2 regions of the Rahnella sp. BCC 1045 genome follow, and region 2 is predicted to be linked to the other one. Evidence: predicted binding sites of a transcription regulator. Region 2 holds the regulator's gene; the other holds the start of a gene.
What was found. The regulator LexA, encoded in region 2, represses DNA repair genes until DNA is damaged. The targets are predictions, from matches to a motif close to TNCTGTATGTACATACAGNA.
Positions count from the first base shown of each region.

Region 1: a site for LexA is predicted at 4,233-4,252, ahead of dinB (DNA polymerase IV). Genes of this name have one in related genera too.

Region 1 is NZ_JAFMOZ010000093.1:10,215-18,278, forward strand. Features, by position in the region: gene fadE (acyl-CoA dehydrogenase FadE) at 1-1,645, opposite strand, end outside; gene lpcA (D-sedoheptulose 7-phosphate isomerase) at 1,914-2,495, shown strand; gene J1782_RS03250 (class II glutamine amidotransferase) at 2,522-3,289, shown strand; gene dpaA (peptidoglycan meso-diaminopimelic acid protein amidase) at 3,260-3,985, opposite strand; gene dinB (DNA polymerase IV) at 4,267-5,325, shown strand; gene pepD (beta-Ala-His dipeptidase) at 5,460-6,920, opposite strand; gene gpt (xanthine phosphoribosyltransferase) at 7,337-7,795, shown strand; gene frsA (esterase FrsA) at 8,022-8,064, shown strand, end outside.
Region 2 is NZ_JAFMOZ010000145.1:28,551-36,614, reverse strand. Features, by position in the region: gene J1782_RS25420 (ROK family transcriptional regulator) at 1-1,045, shown strand, start outside; gene zur (zinc uptake transcriptional repressor Zur) at 1,145-1,654, shown strand; gene J1782_RS25410 (CsbD family protein) at 1,863-2,072, opposite strand; gene lexA (transcriptional repressor LexA) at 2,462-3,070, opposite strand; gene J1782_RS25400 (diacylglycerol kinase) at 3,190-3,558, opposite strand; gene plsB (glycerol-3-phosphate 1-O-acyltransferase PlsB) at 3,686-6,169, shown strand; gene ubiA (4-hydroxybenzoate octaprenyltransferase) at 6,256-7,122, opposite strand; gene ubiC (chorismate lyase) at 7,164-7,703, opposite strand; gene psiE (phosphate-starvation-inducible protein PsiE) at 7,793-8,064, opposite strand, start outside.

The sequences.
Region 1 (8,064 bases), on a different contig from region 2:
TGCTGCCGACGTGGCCGATATGCCCGAACAGCGCACGGTCGAAATCGTCCAGATCATTTTTCTCAGCCGCCGCCATTTCACGCAGAACGTAAGGATGGCAACGGATAGCGCCCTGACCGAAGATGATCATGCTGCGGGTCAGAATGTTGGCGCCTTCCACGGTAATCGCAATCGGCGCGCCCTGATAGGTACGGGCCACGAAGTTGCTTTTACCGAGCATGATGCCTTTACCGCCGGTGATATCCATCGCGTCCATGACAGCGCGCTGACCACGGTGGGTACAGTGATATTTCACAATCGCCGACAGCACTGCCGGTTTTTCACCGAGCATAATGCCGTTGGTGATGAGTGTTGCAGCGGCGTCCATCACATAAGCGTTACCGGCAATACGCGCCAGCGGTTCTTCGATGCCTTCCATTTTACCGATAGGCAGTTTGAACTGACGGCGAATGTACGCGTAAGCGCCGGTCGCCATCGCAAGTGATTTCAGGCTGCCGGTGGAGTTAGACGGCAGGGTAATGCCGCGGCCCACGGACAGACATTCCACCAGCATACGCCAGCCCTGACCGGCCATTTTCGGGCCGCCGATGATGTAATCGATCGGAACGAAAATATCGTTACCGCGGGTCGGACCGTTCTGGAATGGCACGTTCAGCGGGAAGTGGCGGTGGCCAATTTCCACGCCCTGGGTGTCCGTAGGGATCAGCGCACAGGTAATACCCAGATCCGTTTCACTGCCGAGCAGATGGTCGGGGTCTTTCAGTTTAAACGCCAGACCGAGCACGGTGGCGATAGGTGCCAGCGTGATGTAACGCTTGTTCCAGGTCAGGCGCATACCGAGCACTTCTTTGCCCTGCCACTGGCCTTTACAGACGATACCGAAATCCGGAATTGCGCCGGCATCAGACCCGGCTTCCGGGCTGGTCAGGGCGAAACAAGGGATTTCCAGACCTTGAGCCAGACGAGGCAGATAGTGGTCTTTCTGTTCTTCGGTGCCGTAATGTTGCAGCAATTCGCCCGGACCGAGGGAGTTCGGCACGCCGACGGTGATCGCCAGAATTCCGGATACACCCGCCAGTTTCTGTAACACGCGGGCCTGAGCGTAAGCGGAGAATTCCAGACCGCCGTACTCTTTCTTAATGATCATCGCGAAGAAGCGGTGCTCTTTCAGATACGCCCACAACTCCGGCGGCAAATCAGCCAGTTCGTGCGTGATCTCAAAGTCGTTCGCCATGCGACAGGCTTCTTCAACCGGGCCGTCGATAAAGCGCTGCTCTTCTTCGGTCAGGTGTTGTTCAGGGTAATCCTGCAATTTTCTCCAGTCCGGCTTACCGCCGAACAGATCGCCTTCCCACCAGGTCGTACCGGCTTCAATCGCTTCTTTTTCGGTACGCGACATGGCGGGCATCACTTTACGGAAGGTGCGAAGTGCCGGCGCGGAGAACAATGCGCGGCGCAGTGCGGGCACATTGAACGGCAGCAGAATAATCGCCAGTGGCAGTAACAGCCACAACGTCCAAAGATGAATGGCGCCCATGGCAGCAGTAAATGCCAGTAAAATCAGGCTGCTAAAGGCAAGGTTGACCTTGTGATAGAACAACGCACCAAGGATCACGACAAATGCAACAATGCTAAGAACCATCATAGTAAAGCTCCTGAGTAGTAGGAGGTCTGACCTGTTGTAGGGATACAATGGTTTTAGTTCATGCTCATTTCTTTATCAATGTGTTTACATACTAATTACAACACAGCTCACAAACCGGCCGCACGAAGCGTCAAAAACGGAAACTATAAGAATCATTACCGCTTCTTGGCTTCTCGCTGTTTCGGCTTTCCGTTAAACTGCTCAGCGGAAAGTTTTATTGCTATCGGCCAGCCACAGCTGGCTGCAAATGGACATAAAAGAGGCTGCTATGTACCAGGATATTATCCGTACTGAACTGAACGAAGCTGCTGCTACGCTGAATAAATTCATCGGCGATCCGGCAAATATTGAGTCTATTCAACGTGCAGCAGTGCTGCTGGCCGATTCATTCAAGGCGGGTGGGAAAGTGATTTCCTGCGGTAACGGCGGTTCACACTGTGACGCCATGCATTTCGCAGAAGAACTGACCGGCCGCTATCGTGAAAACCGTCCGGGCTACCCGGCGATTGCGATTTCTGACGTCAGCCACATCTCCTGCGTGGGCAACGATTTCGGTTACGAATATATCTTCTCCCGTTATCTGGAAGCCGTGGGTCAGAAAGGCGATGTGCTGTTGGGCATCTCCACATCCGGCAATTCCGGTAACGTGATCAAAGCGATTGAAGCCGCGCGCGCCAAAGGCATGAAAGTTATTACCCTGACCGGAAAAGACGGCGGTAAAATGGACGGTTCTGCTGACGTGGAAATTCGCGTGCCACACTTTGGCTTCGCTGACCGCGTGCAGGAAATCCACATTAAAGTGATTCATATCCTGATCTTATTAATCGAAAAAGAGATGGCGAAGGCGTAATGCTTTTGCTGTAAAGGAGGCGGGAGATGTGCGAATTGCTCGGGATGAGCGCTAACGTTCCAACTGATATTTGCTTCAGTTTCAGTGGATTAGTGCAGCGCGGTGGCGGGACAGGCCCGCATAAAGACGGCTGGGGCATTACCTTCTACGAGGGGAATGGCTGTCGTACTTTTAAAGATCCGATGCCGAGTTTTAATTCGCCTATTGCCCGCCTTGTTCAGGATTATCCGATCAAATCCTGCGCGGTGATTTCCCATATTCGTCAGGCTAACCGTGGCGAAGTGGCGCTGGAGAATACCCATCCGTTTACCCGCGAACTGTGGGGCCATAACTGGACTTACGCGCACAACGGCCAGCTTCGCGGTTATCGTCAGCTGGATACCGGTACGTTGCGTCCGGTCGGGCAAACCGACAGTGAATACGCATTTTGCTGGTTGCTGCATAAACTTACGCAGCGTTATCCGCGTCGTCCGGCCAGCTGGCCGCCGGTGTTCCGGTATATTGCGTCGCTGGCAGATGAGTTACGGCAAAAGGGCGTGTTTAATATGCTGTTGTCGGACGGGCATTTTGTGATGGCCTATTGTTCGACCAATCTGCACTGGATCACGCGGCGGGCGCCTTTCGGAAAGGCAACGTTGTTGGATCAGGATGTGGAAATTGATTTTCAGCAGCAGACGACACCGGATGATGTCGTCACCGTGATTGCCACGCAACCGCTGACGGCAAACGAAACCTGGAACAAAATTGCTCCAGGTGAATTCGCATTATTTCACCGGGGCGAACGCCAGCTGTGAAGGCAGCGGGATGTTTGACAACGGTTGCAGCACTTCATATTTCCCATTAGTCACCACAACGTTCGGTGGCTGATGGTGCTTCTCAAAGTACGCAAAGCCCGGCTGTAGCTGACGCCAGAACGTGATGTAGCTTGAGTTTTTGTGCGACTGCATGTTGGCATCGGTCATTTTGAACGGATAAATGCTGATCTGCACGTTGCGCTGGCCGAACTGGAAGGCCGCCTGCACGTAGGTGAAGATTTCATCCATATAACCGTCAGTCATCGCGTAGCAACCGATAGATTTGCAGTTGCCGTGGATCATCAGATACTTACCTGAATAACCTTGCGAGATGTCATAGGCGTTGGGGAAACCTATGTTGATGGCGCGATAAAAGCGGCTGTCCGGTTTCAGGTGGTGAATATCCACGTTGTAGAAACCTTCCGGGCTTTTAAAATCACCTTCACGACGTTTATTTCCTAAACCGCCAGAAAAATCGCAGATGCCGTAACTGCCGATCAGACGATATTCGCCGTCGAGCTGAGCATACAATTCGAGTTTACGTTCTTGTTTGAAAATCTGGATATAAACGGGAGCACCTAACAATTGTTTTTTAAGTGCCGCGTTAACCGGGACAGCATCGCTGGCCACGGCGTAATTTGCTGTAAATAAAGGCAAACTGAGGAGCATCGCAAGAAACAGCGCGATTCTGATCATTCTAAGTCCTGCTCGATAATAATTTTGATTATTTTGTCTACAGATGAACTGCCTGTAAGACCGCCACTGATTTTCTTCTTATGTACTGCCTGTCTGAAACGTTGCCATATTAATACTGATTAATTTTTTAGCAATCACCAAATATTGAATTCTCGCTTCAGGAAATGTAAATACTTTCTGATGCCATTAATGGTGATTAATTAAGCCAAATTAACCGTCATTTTCTGTGTTTGAAATCTCCTGATTCAACTGTATACTTATACAGTCATTGGGGGAGGGCTATGCGCAAAATCATTCATGTGGATATGGACTGCTTTTTCGCGGCCGTCGAGATGCGCGATGATCCTTCCCTGCGCGACATTCCTATCGCCATCGGTGGCAGCCGTGACCGGCGTGGCGTCATCAGCACCGCCAATTATCCGGCACGCAAATTCGGCGTACACAGCGCGATGCCGACCGGAATGGCGCTCAAACTTTGCCCGCACCTGAAAGTGATTCCCGGCAGAATGGAAGCGTATAAAGAAGCGTCCAACCATATTCGCGAAATCTTTGCGCGTTATACGCCATTGATCGAGCCGCTGTCACTCGACGAAGCTTATCTGGATGTTTCAGAATCGACCCAATGCAATGGCTCCGCGACGCTGATCGCCGCTGAAATCCGTCAGGCCATTTTTGAGGAAATTAATCTGACGGCCTCAGCGGGCATTGCGCCTATCAAATTTCTGGCAAAAATTGCCTCAGACCTGAATAAACCCAACGGCCAGTTTGTGATTACGCCAGACAAGGTTGAAGCTTTTTTACTGGATCTGCCGCTGAGTAAAATCCCCGGCGTTGGCAAAGTCACCGCCCAGCGATTGCAGGAGCAGGGGCTGATCACCTGCGGCGACGTACAGCGCTATGATTTAGCGAGGCTGCTCAAGCGTTTCGGGAAGTTTGGACGCGTGCTGTGGGAGCGTTGTCAGGGCATCGACGACCGTGAGATTTCAGCCGAGCGGCTGCGGAAATCTGTCGGCGTGGAACGCACGCTGGCGGAAGATATCCACAGCTGGGAAGAATGCGTGGCACTGATCGAACGCTTATATCCTGAATTACAAACGCGCCTGAGCCGTGTCAGCCCGAATTTACGCATCGCGCGTCAGGGCGTGAAACTCAAATTCCATGATTTCCAGCAGACGACGCAGGAACATGTCTGGCCGGTGCTCAATAAAGAAGATTTACTGAAAGTCGCGCGTGAAGCGTGGGAACAGCGGCGCGGCGGGCGGGGAGTCAGGCTGGTGGGGTTGCATGTCACGTTGCAGGATCCGCAGATTGAGCGGCAACTTCTTCTTCCCTGGGAGTAATCCCCGTCATCCTTCAAACTGTCTCTGCGTTGGCTGCCTTCGCAAATCCCGGTCACCTACTTGTGTATGCTCCCGGGTATTTACTCAATTGCCGCCTTGATACAGCCCGAATGATTCAGGGGATTGATCGAGTATTAACCGCGTTCAGGAATCGCTTTCAGCAGAGCTGTCAGCAGTTTCCAGTACAACTCAACGCTGGCGATTTCAACCTGCTCGTCCGGCGAGTGTGGCCCGGTGATGGTTGGCCCGATGGAAACCATGTCCATGTCCGGGTACGGTTTTTTGAACAGACCGCATTCCAGACCGGCGTGGATCACCATGATATTCGGGGTTTTGCTGAACAGCGTTTCGTAGGTTTCACGCACCAGCGTCATCACCGGAGAGCTTGGTTCAGGTTTCCAGCCAGGATAGCTGCCTTTTGCCAGACTTTTCGCGCCTGCCAGTTCGCTCAGCGACTTCAGCATGCTAACGACGTATTCTTTGCCGCTGTCGATAAGGGAACGGATCAGGCTGTTGATCGCGACTTCGTCATCTTTCATGGTGACAACGCCGACGTTCAGGGAGGTTTCTACCACGCCTTTGACGTCATCGCTCATGCGGATCACGCCGTTTGGCGTCGCGTTCAGCAACGCAATGAATTTGCCCTGGCTGTCTTTGCTCAGCGCTTTCGCAGTACTTTCTGCTGCTTCCACGACAAAAGCGATTTTCTTCTCAACCGCAGACAGCTCGAACTGAATCGTTGCCAGGAATTCCTGTGCAGCGGCTTTCAGTGCGTCTGCTTTATCGGCTGCAATCGCCAGTGTGGCGATGGCTTCGCGGGGAATGGCGTTACGCAGCGTACCGCCGGTGAAATCCAGCAGGCGCAGGCCGAGGGTGTCGGCGTGTTCTGACAGGAAGCGCACCAGCAGTTTGCTGGCATTGCCCAGACCGAGGTGGATATCCGCGCCGGAGTGGCCGCCTTTCAGTCCCTTCAGGGTCAGTTTCAGCGTGGTGAAACCGGCCGGAACCGCTTCGCGGCTCAGTGGCAGAGTGGCGGTAAAATCAATCCCGCCGGCGCAACCCATGTAGATTTCGCCTTCGGTTTCAGAATCGGTGTTGATCAGAATTTCAGACTGTAACCAGTTTGGTTGCAGGCCGAATGCGCCCGCCATGCCGGTTTCCTCGGTCATGGTCAGCAGCACTTCCAGCGGCCCGTGTTCTACGCTTTCATCAGCCAGAACCGCCAGTGCAGAAGCCAGGCCAATACCGTTGTCTGCGCCCAGCGTGGTGCCGCGGGCTTTTACCCAGCCGTCTTCAATGAGCGGCTGAATCGGATCTTTAGTGAAATCGTGAACAGTATCGTTGTTTTTCTGCGGCACCATATCGAGGTGAGCCTGCAGGGCAACGGCTTTGCGGTTTTCCATGCCTTTGGTGGCCGGTTTGCGCAGCAAAATGTTGCCAACTTCATCACGCTCAGCGTGGATACCCTTTTCCTGAGCCCATTCAACGATGTGTTTTGCCAGCGCTTCTTCATGATAAGAAGGGTGCGGAATTGAACAGATTTTGGCAAAAATATCCCACAACGGTTGTGGCGAAAGCTGAGACAGTTCAGACACTATAAGTCTCCTGTAACAGTCAGCTCATTCAGGCTCCATTTGCAGGGGAACTGATTGAGATGCTGTAGGTTTAAGGTTAAGTAATCCCCGCCAAACTGTGTGGCGAGTGGCCTGACAGAATATCACTTAATCTTAACCTGTGCGCGGGCGCGGGGAGAAAATCCGGGTTTTTTGGGGCCGTGAGGCCAGATAATCGCTGGTTTTTGTGAGCCGGACTCACTATAATCTCGCGCAACCTTTTTCCCCGAATACACCCGTCATACTTCAAATTGCAGATGCGTTGGCCGCGTTCGCTCACCCGAATCACTGACTTAGGTCAGCTCATCGGGATTCGTTCACTTGCCGCCTTCCTGCAATCCGAATTATTTAGGGTTTAAATTTTTAGAAGCCGTTAATTCACTGGCTGGGACACCTTTATGAGCGAAAAATACGTTGTAACCTGGGACATGCTGCAAATCCACGCCCGCACGATGGCTAAACGTCTGCTGCCGGCAGAACAATGGAAAGGCATTATTGCCGTCAGCCGCGGCGGTCTGGTTCCGGCAGCGTTACTGGCTCGCGAACTGTGCATCCGTCATGTGGATACCGTATGTATCTCCAGCTACGACCACGACAATCAGCGTGAAATGCAAGTGCTGAAACGCGCAGAAGGTGACGGTGAAGGTTTCATCGTAATCGACGATCTGGTCGATACCGGCGGTACTGCAAAAGCGATCCGCGAAATGTATCCGAAAGCGCATTTCATCACGATCTTCGCCAAACCTGCCGGTGCGCCGCTGGTTGACGATTACGTGGTTGATATCCCGCAGAACACCTGGATTGAACAGCCGTGGGATATGGGCGTGGTGTTCGTCCCGCCATTGGTCGGTAAGTAAATCCTCGTCATCCTTCGCGCCGCCTTGATGCAGCACGAAGGATTTAGAGGATGCAATGACCCCCTTTTAACGCCTGGCTAATTGCCGGGCGTTTTGCTTTTGCTGACTTGAAATCCTTTCCGCTTGACCTCACTCCTGTCTTGTCGCAACGTGGGCGGGTTATAATCCCTGCCTGAAACGTTCGCCTGCGGGCGAAAAGCTGCTTGCTAACGGAGGATCTTGCATCATGGCTCCAGCCAATCTCACGGAAAAACTGTTCAAACCGTCAT
Region 2 (8,064 bases):
TCTGCAAAACGACGGACTGATCACCCATAATCCGGTGAATTTGCATTCCCGCGGGCTTGGCGGCGGAAGTTATCAGGTCGCCACGGATGACAGCACGATCTTGTGCATGAACATCACGCCTTATCGCATCGAGAGCATTCTGGTGAACCGGCTGATTTTGCCGCTGAGCGGCTACCAGCTGACGGATATTGCGGTCAAAACGCCGGAAGCGATGCTGGCGCAGATCGAAGCCTGTTTTCATCAGTATCGGAAGAAATTCCCCGGCCTCAAAATCCGGCTGGCGCTGGCGATCCACGGGCAGGTGAATCCGACTACCGGCGTGTCTCAGCGCATGCCGCAGGCACCGTGGACCGGCGAAATCGAGATTAAATATTTGCTCGAAGAGAAGCTGCAAACCGAAATCCTGATGGATAACGACTGCATCATGCTGGCGCTGGCCGAGAAGTGGCAGCACGCGAACGACCAGCATGATTTTTGCGTGATCAACGTCGATTACGGCATCGGATCTTCTTTCGTGATCAATCAGCAGATTTATCGCGGCAGCCTTTTTGGCAGCGGGCAACTCGGGCACACGATTGTCGATCCGCAGGGCAGCCGCTGCGCCTGTGGTCGCTATGGTTGCCTGGAAACGCTGGCTTCGCTGTCGGCGCTGAAGAAAAAAGCCCGGCAGCTTATCGTGACAGAGAATCCTTTGCAGCCACCACGCACACCGGGCACGCAGGAGCTGATTGACCGGTTTCATCAGGGCGACGCGGCACTTTGCGCGCAGGTGATGGAGGGTGCGCGGGCGCTGGGACTGAGCCTGTATAATTTCCTCAATATTTTGAACATTAACCGTATTTATCTGTACGGTCGCAGTTGCGGATTCGGCGACGTCTGGCTGAACGCCGTCCGCGCACAGAGCGGGCTGAACCCGTTTGACAGAACCGATCATGTCAAAACGCAGGCGACACACATTGCGCCCGGCACGCTAAGCCGCGAGCAGCAAATTATGGGCATTGGTTACCTGTATGTGGAAAAAGCGCTGGAAGGTATGGCGGGCTGAGCGGCGCATAATTCGTCGATCTGGCTGAAGCATGATAAAATTAAGAATGGCTGCATGATGTGGCCTATTTATCCCAATCTGCGCTCAGAGAATGTTGCTATGACCCTGAATAATCCGGAAAAATTACTTTCACAAGCTGAAGAACTTTGCCAGCAGCGCAATGTTCGTCTTACACCGCAGCGGCTGGAAGTTTTGCGACTGATGGCGCAACAACCCGGTGCGATCAGCGCCTATGACTTGCTGGATCTGCTGCGCGTCAGCGAACCACAGGCCAAACCGCCAACGGTTTACCGGGCGCTGGATTTTCTGCTGGAACAAGGGTTTATTCATCGGGTTGAATCGGCTAACAGCTATGTGCTTTGCCATCATTTCGAAGAGCCGAGCCACACTTCCGCGCTATTTATCTGTGACCGCTGCGGGCTGGTCACGGAAAAAACCACAGACGGCATTGAAGAACGTCTGGCGAAACTGGCACTTGAATCTGGTTTTGAGTTGCGTCATTCGGTCGTTGAAGCGCATGGCTTATGTGCCGAATGCAAAGTTGTTGAAACCTGCGACAGCCACGATCATTGCGAACACGACCACAGCATTGTGGTAAAAAAACGCTGAGAAATCAGGTGTTTTTGATGGAATTTCAAAAGGCGTAAAGCGGAAGGGTTTTAACGCAGCTGAACGGATAATTTAAGGTGTAGAAGGAAGATGTAGAAGGAAGATGTTGAAGGTTGGGTACATCCTTGTACCCGTATCCTGAAAGTGTTCCGGGTAGGAGCAGCAATAACTCAGGATACGTCACTGATACGCGAGGGGGAGTCGCGTGTTACCAGTGATATTTGTTTTTCGATTCCCAATCCTTGAGCTCTTTCTCGGCCTGATCCTTCTGATAGCCATATCGCTCCTGAATCTTACCTACCAGCTGATCACGTTTACCTTCAACGACTGTCAGGTCGTCATCAGTCAGCTTACCCCACTGTTCTTTCACTTTCCCTTTGAACTGCTTCCAGTTACCGTCGGCTTGGTCCTTATTCATGATAAATATCTCCTGTTACCTTGGGTTGTGGAGCTGCACGTTTGCTGGCAGCCCGTCCTTAACACTTCAAAGCTTAGTAGAGAATGCGGATTCGTCTTCCCAAAACAGGGATAAAAACCACTATTAGGATTAATCCAAAGCAGGATATAACGTGGAATTGGAATCTGTCTGACTGAAAAAGGCCTGTAATTCAGAGCACAGAGAGTGCAAATCCGGCATTTGATCTAAACAGGCAACGCAGCGGATAACACATGAGAAAAAGGATTTTATCGGGAAAGTTTATAAGCAGCTTCAAACAATATCGCCCCAAAACGGGGCGATGAGATACTGATATTTACAGGCGCGTCAGAGGCGGCCAATGCACCTGCAACGTAGAACTTAAGCGCAGATTAGATCCAGTCGCCGTTGCGGATAACGCCAACCGCCAGACCTTCAATGCTGAAATTCTGTTCACGCAAATCAACCACAATCGGCTGGAATTCGCTGTTTTCAGGCAACAGCTGAACAACACTGCCCTGTTTCTTCAGGCGTTTGACCGTGACTTCATCATCAATACGCGCAACGACAACCTGCCCGTTACGGACGTCCTGCGTTTTGTGTACTGCCAGTAGGTCACCATCCAGAATACCGATATCACGCATCGACATCCCGCTGACGCGCAGCAGGAAATCCGCACTCGGTTTAAACATGGCCGGATCGACCTGGTAATGTCCTTCGATGTGCTGCTGAGCCAGCAGCGGTTCACCGGCGGCAACGCGGCCAATCAGCGGTAAACCTTCTTCTTCTTCCATCAGCAGACGAATACCGCGCGAAGCACCGGAAACGATCTCGATAACGCCTTTACGCGCCAGCGCTTTCAGGTGTTCTTCCGCCGCGTTCGGGGAACGGAACCCCAGACGGGATGCAATCTCTGCGCGGGTCGGTGGCATACCGGTGGTGGAGATATGATCGCGAATAAGGTCGTAGACCTCTTGTTGTCTGGTCGTTAAAGCTTTCATTCCGCCCCCTGGTTGTTTATACAGTCTTGCTGTGAGTATATACAGCTAAACGGGCAATGAAAACCTAAGATTGAATAAAAACAGGGCATAACGACAATTCCTGGAATACAGGTTCCAGATCAGAACCATCGCGGCCAAAAGATGCTGACCCAGACAAAAATCGCCAATATGATGGTCAGAAGTACGGCGGCGGAGCCAATATCTTTCGCACGTCCAGACAGGACGTGAAACTCAGGCCCGATGCGGTCAATCGCGGATTCAATGGCGCTGTTAAGCAGTTCAGTCACACACACCAGCACGACGGAGCCAATCAGCAGGATACGTTCTATACTGCTGACATCCAGCCAGAAAGATAACAAAATTAGCGGGATAGCGACGCTGGCTTCCTGGCGAAAAGCCGCTTCATTTTGCCATGCGGCTTTCAATCCTTTCCAGGAATATCCGGCTGCTTTATAAATTCGGGTAAATCCGGTGACTTGGTTCGCCATTTCGGGTACTGATCCTTTGAGTGTTTGCAGCATTTTAGCTGTTATATGGTATCGCATCACCACAGATCTCATCTGAGCTTTCTGGTATCCTTGCGGCGAAATTGCTAACAAGAGGCTTCACGTTTTTATGTCAGGTTGGCGTAGACTTTATTACACATTATTGAATTTACCACTCTCATTGCTGGTAAAGAGCAAGGTCATACCTTCAGATCCGGTTACCGAGTTGCATTTAGACCCGACGCGCCCGATTTTGTACGTATTGCCTTATAACTCCAAAGCAGACTTGCTGACGTTGCGTGCGCAATGTCTGGCCGAGAATCTGCCCGACCCTCTTATTCCGCTGGAAATCGACGGAACCCTGCTGCCAAGCCATGTTTTCATTGCTGAAGGCCCGCGCGTATTCTCTTATTACACGCCGAAGCAGGAATCCGTAAAGCTGTTCCACGACTATCTGGATTTGCATCGCAACAATCCGGATTTAGACATTCAGATGCTGCCAGTTTCCGTGATGTTTGGTCGTGCGCCGGGCCGGGAAGGTCAGGATGATACGCCGCATCTGCGCGTGCTGAATGGCATCCAGAAATTCTTCGCCGTGCTGTGGCTCGGACGTGACAGTTTTGTTCGTTTCTCTAATACCGTTTCCCTGCGCTATATGGCGACGGAACACGGTACAGACAAAACTATCGCTCAGAAACTGGCACGCGTGGCGCGCATGCATTTCTCCCGCCAGCGTCTGGCGGCAGTCGGCCCGCGCCTTCCAGCTCGTCAGGATTTATTCAATAAGCTGCTGGCTTCCAAGGCCATCGAAAAAGCGATTGAAGACGAAGCCCGCAGCAAGAAAATTTCCCATGAAAAAGCCCAGCAGAATGCTATCGCGCTGATGGAAGAAATCGCGGCGAATTTCTCTTATGAGGCCGTGCGTCTGTCGGACCGTGTGCTGAGCTGGACGTGGAACCGCTTATATAAAGGCATCAACGTCAACAATGCTGAGCGTGTCCGTCAGCTGGCGCTGGATGGTCAGGAAATTGTGTATGTGCCCTGCCACCGCAGTCATATGGACTACCTGCTGTTGTCTTACGTGCTCTATCACCAGGGGCTGGTGCCGCCGCATATCGCTGCCGGTATCAACCTGAATTTCTGGCCAGCCGGTCCGATTTTCCGCCGTCTTGGCGCGTTCTTCATTCGTCGTACCTTTAAAGGCAACAAACTCTATTCCACCGTTTTCCGTGAATATCTGGGCGAGTTGTTCAGCCGTGGTTATTCGGTCGAATACTTTGTCGAAGGGGGTCGTTCACGCACCGGACGCCTGCTTGAACCCAAAACCGGTACGCTGGCGATGACCATTCAGGCCATGCTGCGCGGCGGTTCACGTCCGATTACGTTAGTGCCGATTTACATCGGTTATGAGCACGTGATGGAAGTGGGGACCTACGCGAAAGAATTGCGCGGTGCGACCAAAGAAAAAGAAAGCCTGACCCAGATGCTCAATGGTCTACGCAAACTGCGCAACCTTGGCCAGGGTTATGTCAATTTCGGTGAGCCGCTGCATCTGACCACGTACCTGAACCAGAATGTGCCGACCTGGCGTGAAGCAATCGATCCTATCGAAGCGCAACGTCCAAGCTGGCTGACGCCAACGGTGCAGGATCTGGCAGAGCAGATCATGGTGCGTATCAACAACTCAGCGGCAGCCAATGCCATGAACCTGTGTTGTACCGCGCTGCTGGCATCACGACAGCGCTCACTGACCCGCGAACAGCTGATCGAACAAATCGACTGCTATCTGCAATTGCTGCGTAACGTACCTTATAACGCGGATTCGACCGTGCCTGATCTGAGCGCCGATCAGCTGCTCGATCACGCGCTGAACATGAACAAGTTCCAGGTCGAGAAAGACAATATCGGCGACATCATCGTTCTGCCGCGCGAACAAGCGGTGCTGATGACGTATTACCGCAACAACATCCACCATATGCTGGTTCTGCCGTCGCTGATTTCAAGTATCGTGATGCACCACCGCCATGTGAGTCGTGCTGAATTGCTGCGTCAGGTAGAGCTGATTTACCCGATGCTCAAAGCTGAACTGTTTATGTATTTCGATAAGTCGGAGCTGCCGCAGGTGCTGGATGTCCTGACGCTGGAACTGGCTCGTCAGCAAATCATTCATCTGGAAGACGACGAACTGACGCTTAACCCGGCGCGTATCCGCACGTTGCAACTGCTGGCCGCAGGTGTGCGTGAAACGCTGCAACGCTACGCGATCACCTTCTCCCTGCTCACCAATAATCCAAGTATCAACCGTGGTGCGCTGGAAAAAGAGAGCCGGATTATGGCGCAGCGTTTGTCCGTACTTCACGGTATCAATGCGCCAGAATTCTTCGACAAAGCGGTGTTCTCGACGCTCGTCGGCACGTTACGCGCTGAGGGCTATATCAGTGACAGCGGTGATGCGATTCAGGAGCAAACGCGAGAGATTTACATCATGCTCAGCGATTTGATGACGCCGGATATCAAGCTCACCATTGAAAGCGCAGGTATGCCTTCGGAACTGCCGCAACCGACAGAACCTCCGGCTGAGCCTAAAATGGACGTGCGCGATACCGATCACTGATTGACGTTAAAATCATTGCGGTAACGCCATAAAGCAAAACGCCCGGGCTTATAAAAAGACCGGGCGTTTTTTATTGCCTGAAAGGCTCAGAAGCTGAAAGCAGATAAACTCATCAGAATGCCAAGGAACAGCACCAGTCCGACATAGTTGTTCTGGCGAAAAGCCAGGAAACAGGCGTCACGCTCGCGTTTAGCAATCAGCTTTTGCTGATGCACAAACAGCGCAGCGGCCAGCAGCAGCGACCAGTAGAACGGCGCGCCAAGCTGGGAAAGATGGCCGACAATGCCCATCAGTATTAACGTCGCCAGTTGCAGCAGGCCGATAATCAGCGTGTCAAAACGACCGAACAGAATCGCTGTCGATTTCACACCGATTTTCAAATCATCATCGCGGTCAACCATGGCGTATTGCGTGTCGTACGCCACCGTCCAGCAGATATTAGCGGCAAACATCAGCCAGCAGCTGAGCGGTACGCTTTCGCTCACCGCCGCATACGCCATCGGAATGGCCCAGCCAAATGCCGCGCCCAAAACCACCTGAGGCAAATGGCTGACCCGCTTCATAAACGGATAAATCCATGCCAGCGCCAGCCCGGCAAGAGACAGCAAAATCGTCATGCGGTTAAGCAGCAGAACCAGCAGGAACGAAACCAGCACCAGCCCGGCAAAAAGCATTTTCGCCTGCTTACCGGAAATCGCACCGCTTGGCAGCGGACGGTTCGCGGTACGTTTGACATGACCGTCAAATTTACGGTCGGCGTAGTCATTCACCACGCACCCGGCAGCGCGCATAAAAAACACGCCCAGCACGAAAACCAGCAAAATTTTTGCCGAAGGCATTCCGCCACCGGCCACCCAGAGCGCCCATAATGTGGGCCACAGCAGCAACAGCGAGCCGATCGGTTTATCAATACGCATCAGGCGGCAGTAATCACGCCATGTGCCCTGAGTCATACTTCCTGACACTCTCTGCTCTCCTTGTTGATTAGTCTGGCTCATGCCTTACTCACTTTGCCCTCGGGGCGATGTACCGGCGAGTCTGGCAGGAAAATTTCAGTCAGAAGCAGGGGTTTATCTGACAAACGCAGGCGGGAACGACGTGCCCATAAGTCACCATTTTCACTCTGCAATTGCCCTAAATGAATGTAATCGCGGGTCAGGTTATTGCCGCTGAAAAGATAGCGTCCAAGCGGGACGGTGCCTAAATCAACCAGCGCCAGATCCGGTCCGGTCAGCGTTTCTTCAGGGATGACCGTGCGGCCCAGCAGCCAGGGTTCGGCATCGCCAAACAACACAATTTCGCGGATCCAGTAACGGGCACTTTCAGGTAACTGCTGCGCTTCACTTTCACCCAGTTCCCCCCGGCTGACAAAACATTCGTTTTGTGGCTTTACGGTGACGGTAACACCCTGCTTTTCAAACCGGCGGGTCATGGATCCCATTTCCATCAGCCAGTCGGCAACATCCGCAGGGACCTGCGAAGGGTCGTCAAACCAGTGGATTGGGGATTGTTCAGAGGAATGGGAATCAGACATCAACGGCTCCGTAATGAAGGTATTCATACCTCCAATGAATTATCTGCCCCGCATTCTAGCGCATGAATGCGGGGCAGTAATGGCCTGTTTTATTCGCGACGCAGACGTTCGCCGTTTGCCAGGAACAGCGTTACGACCAGCACGAGGATCGCACAGGCGTAAACCAGCGTGTCATAAGGACTTTTATGGTCGACGATAATCAGGCGGATAATTGCGGTGATACCGATATAAATAAAATAGCGCAGCGGAAAGTGATAACCCGAGGAAAAGTATTTGATAATCAGCGCAATAAACTCGAAATAGAGGAAGTAAATCACAATCCCCTCTATCAGGAGATACGACGAAGACTGGTCATTATTAA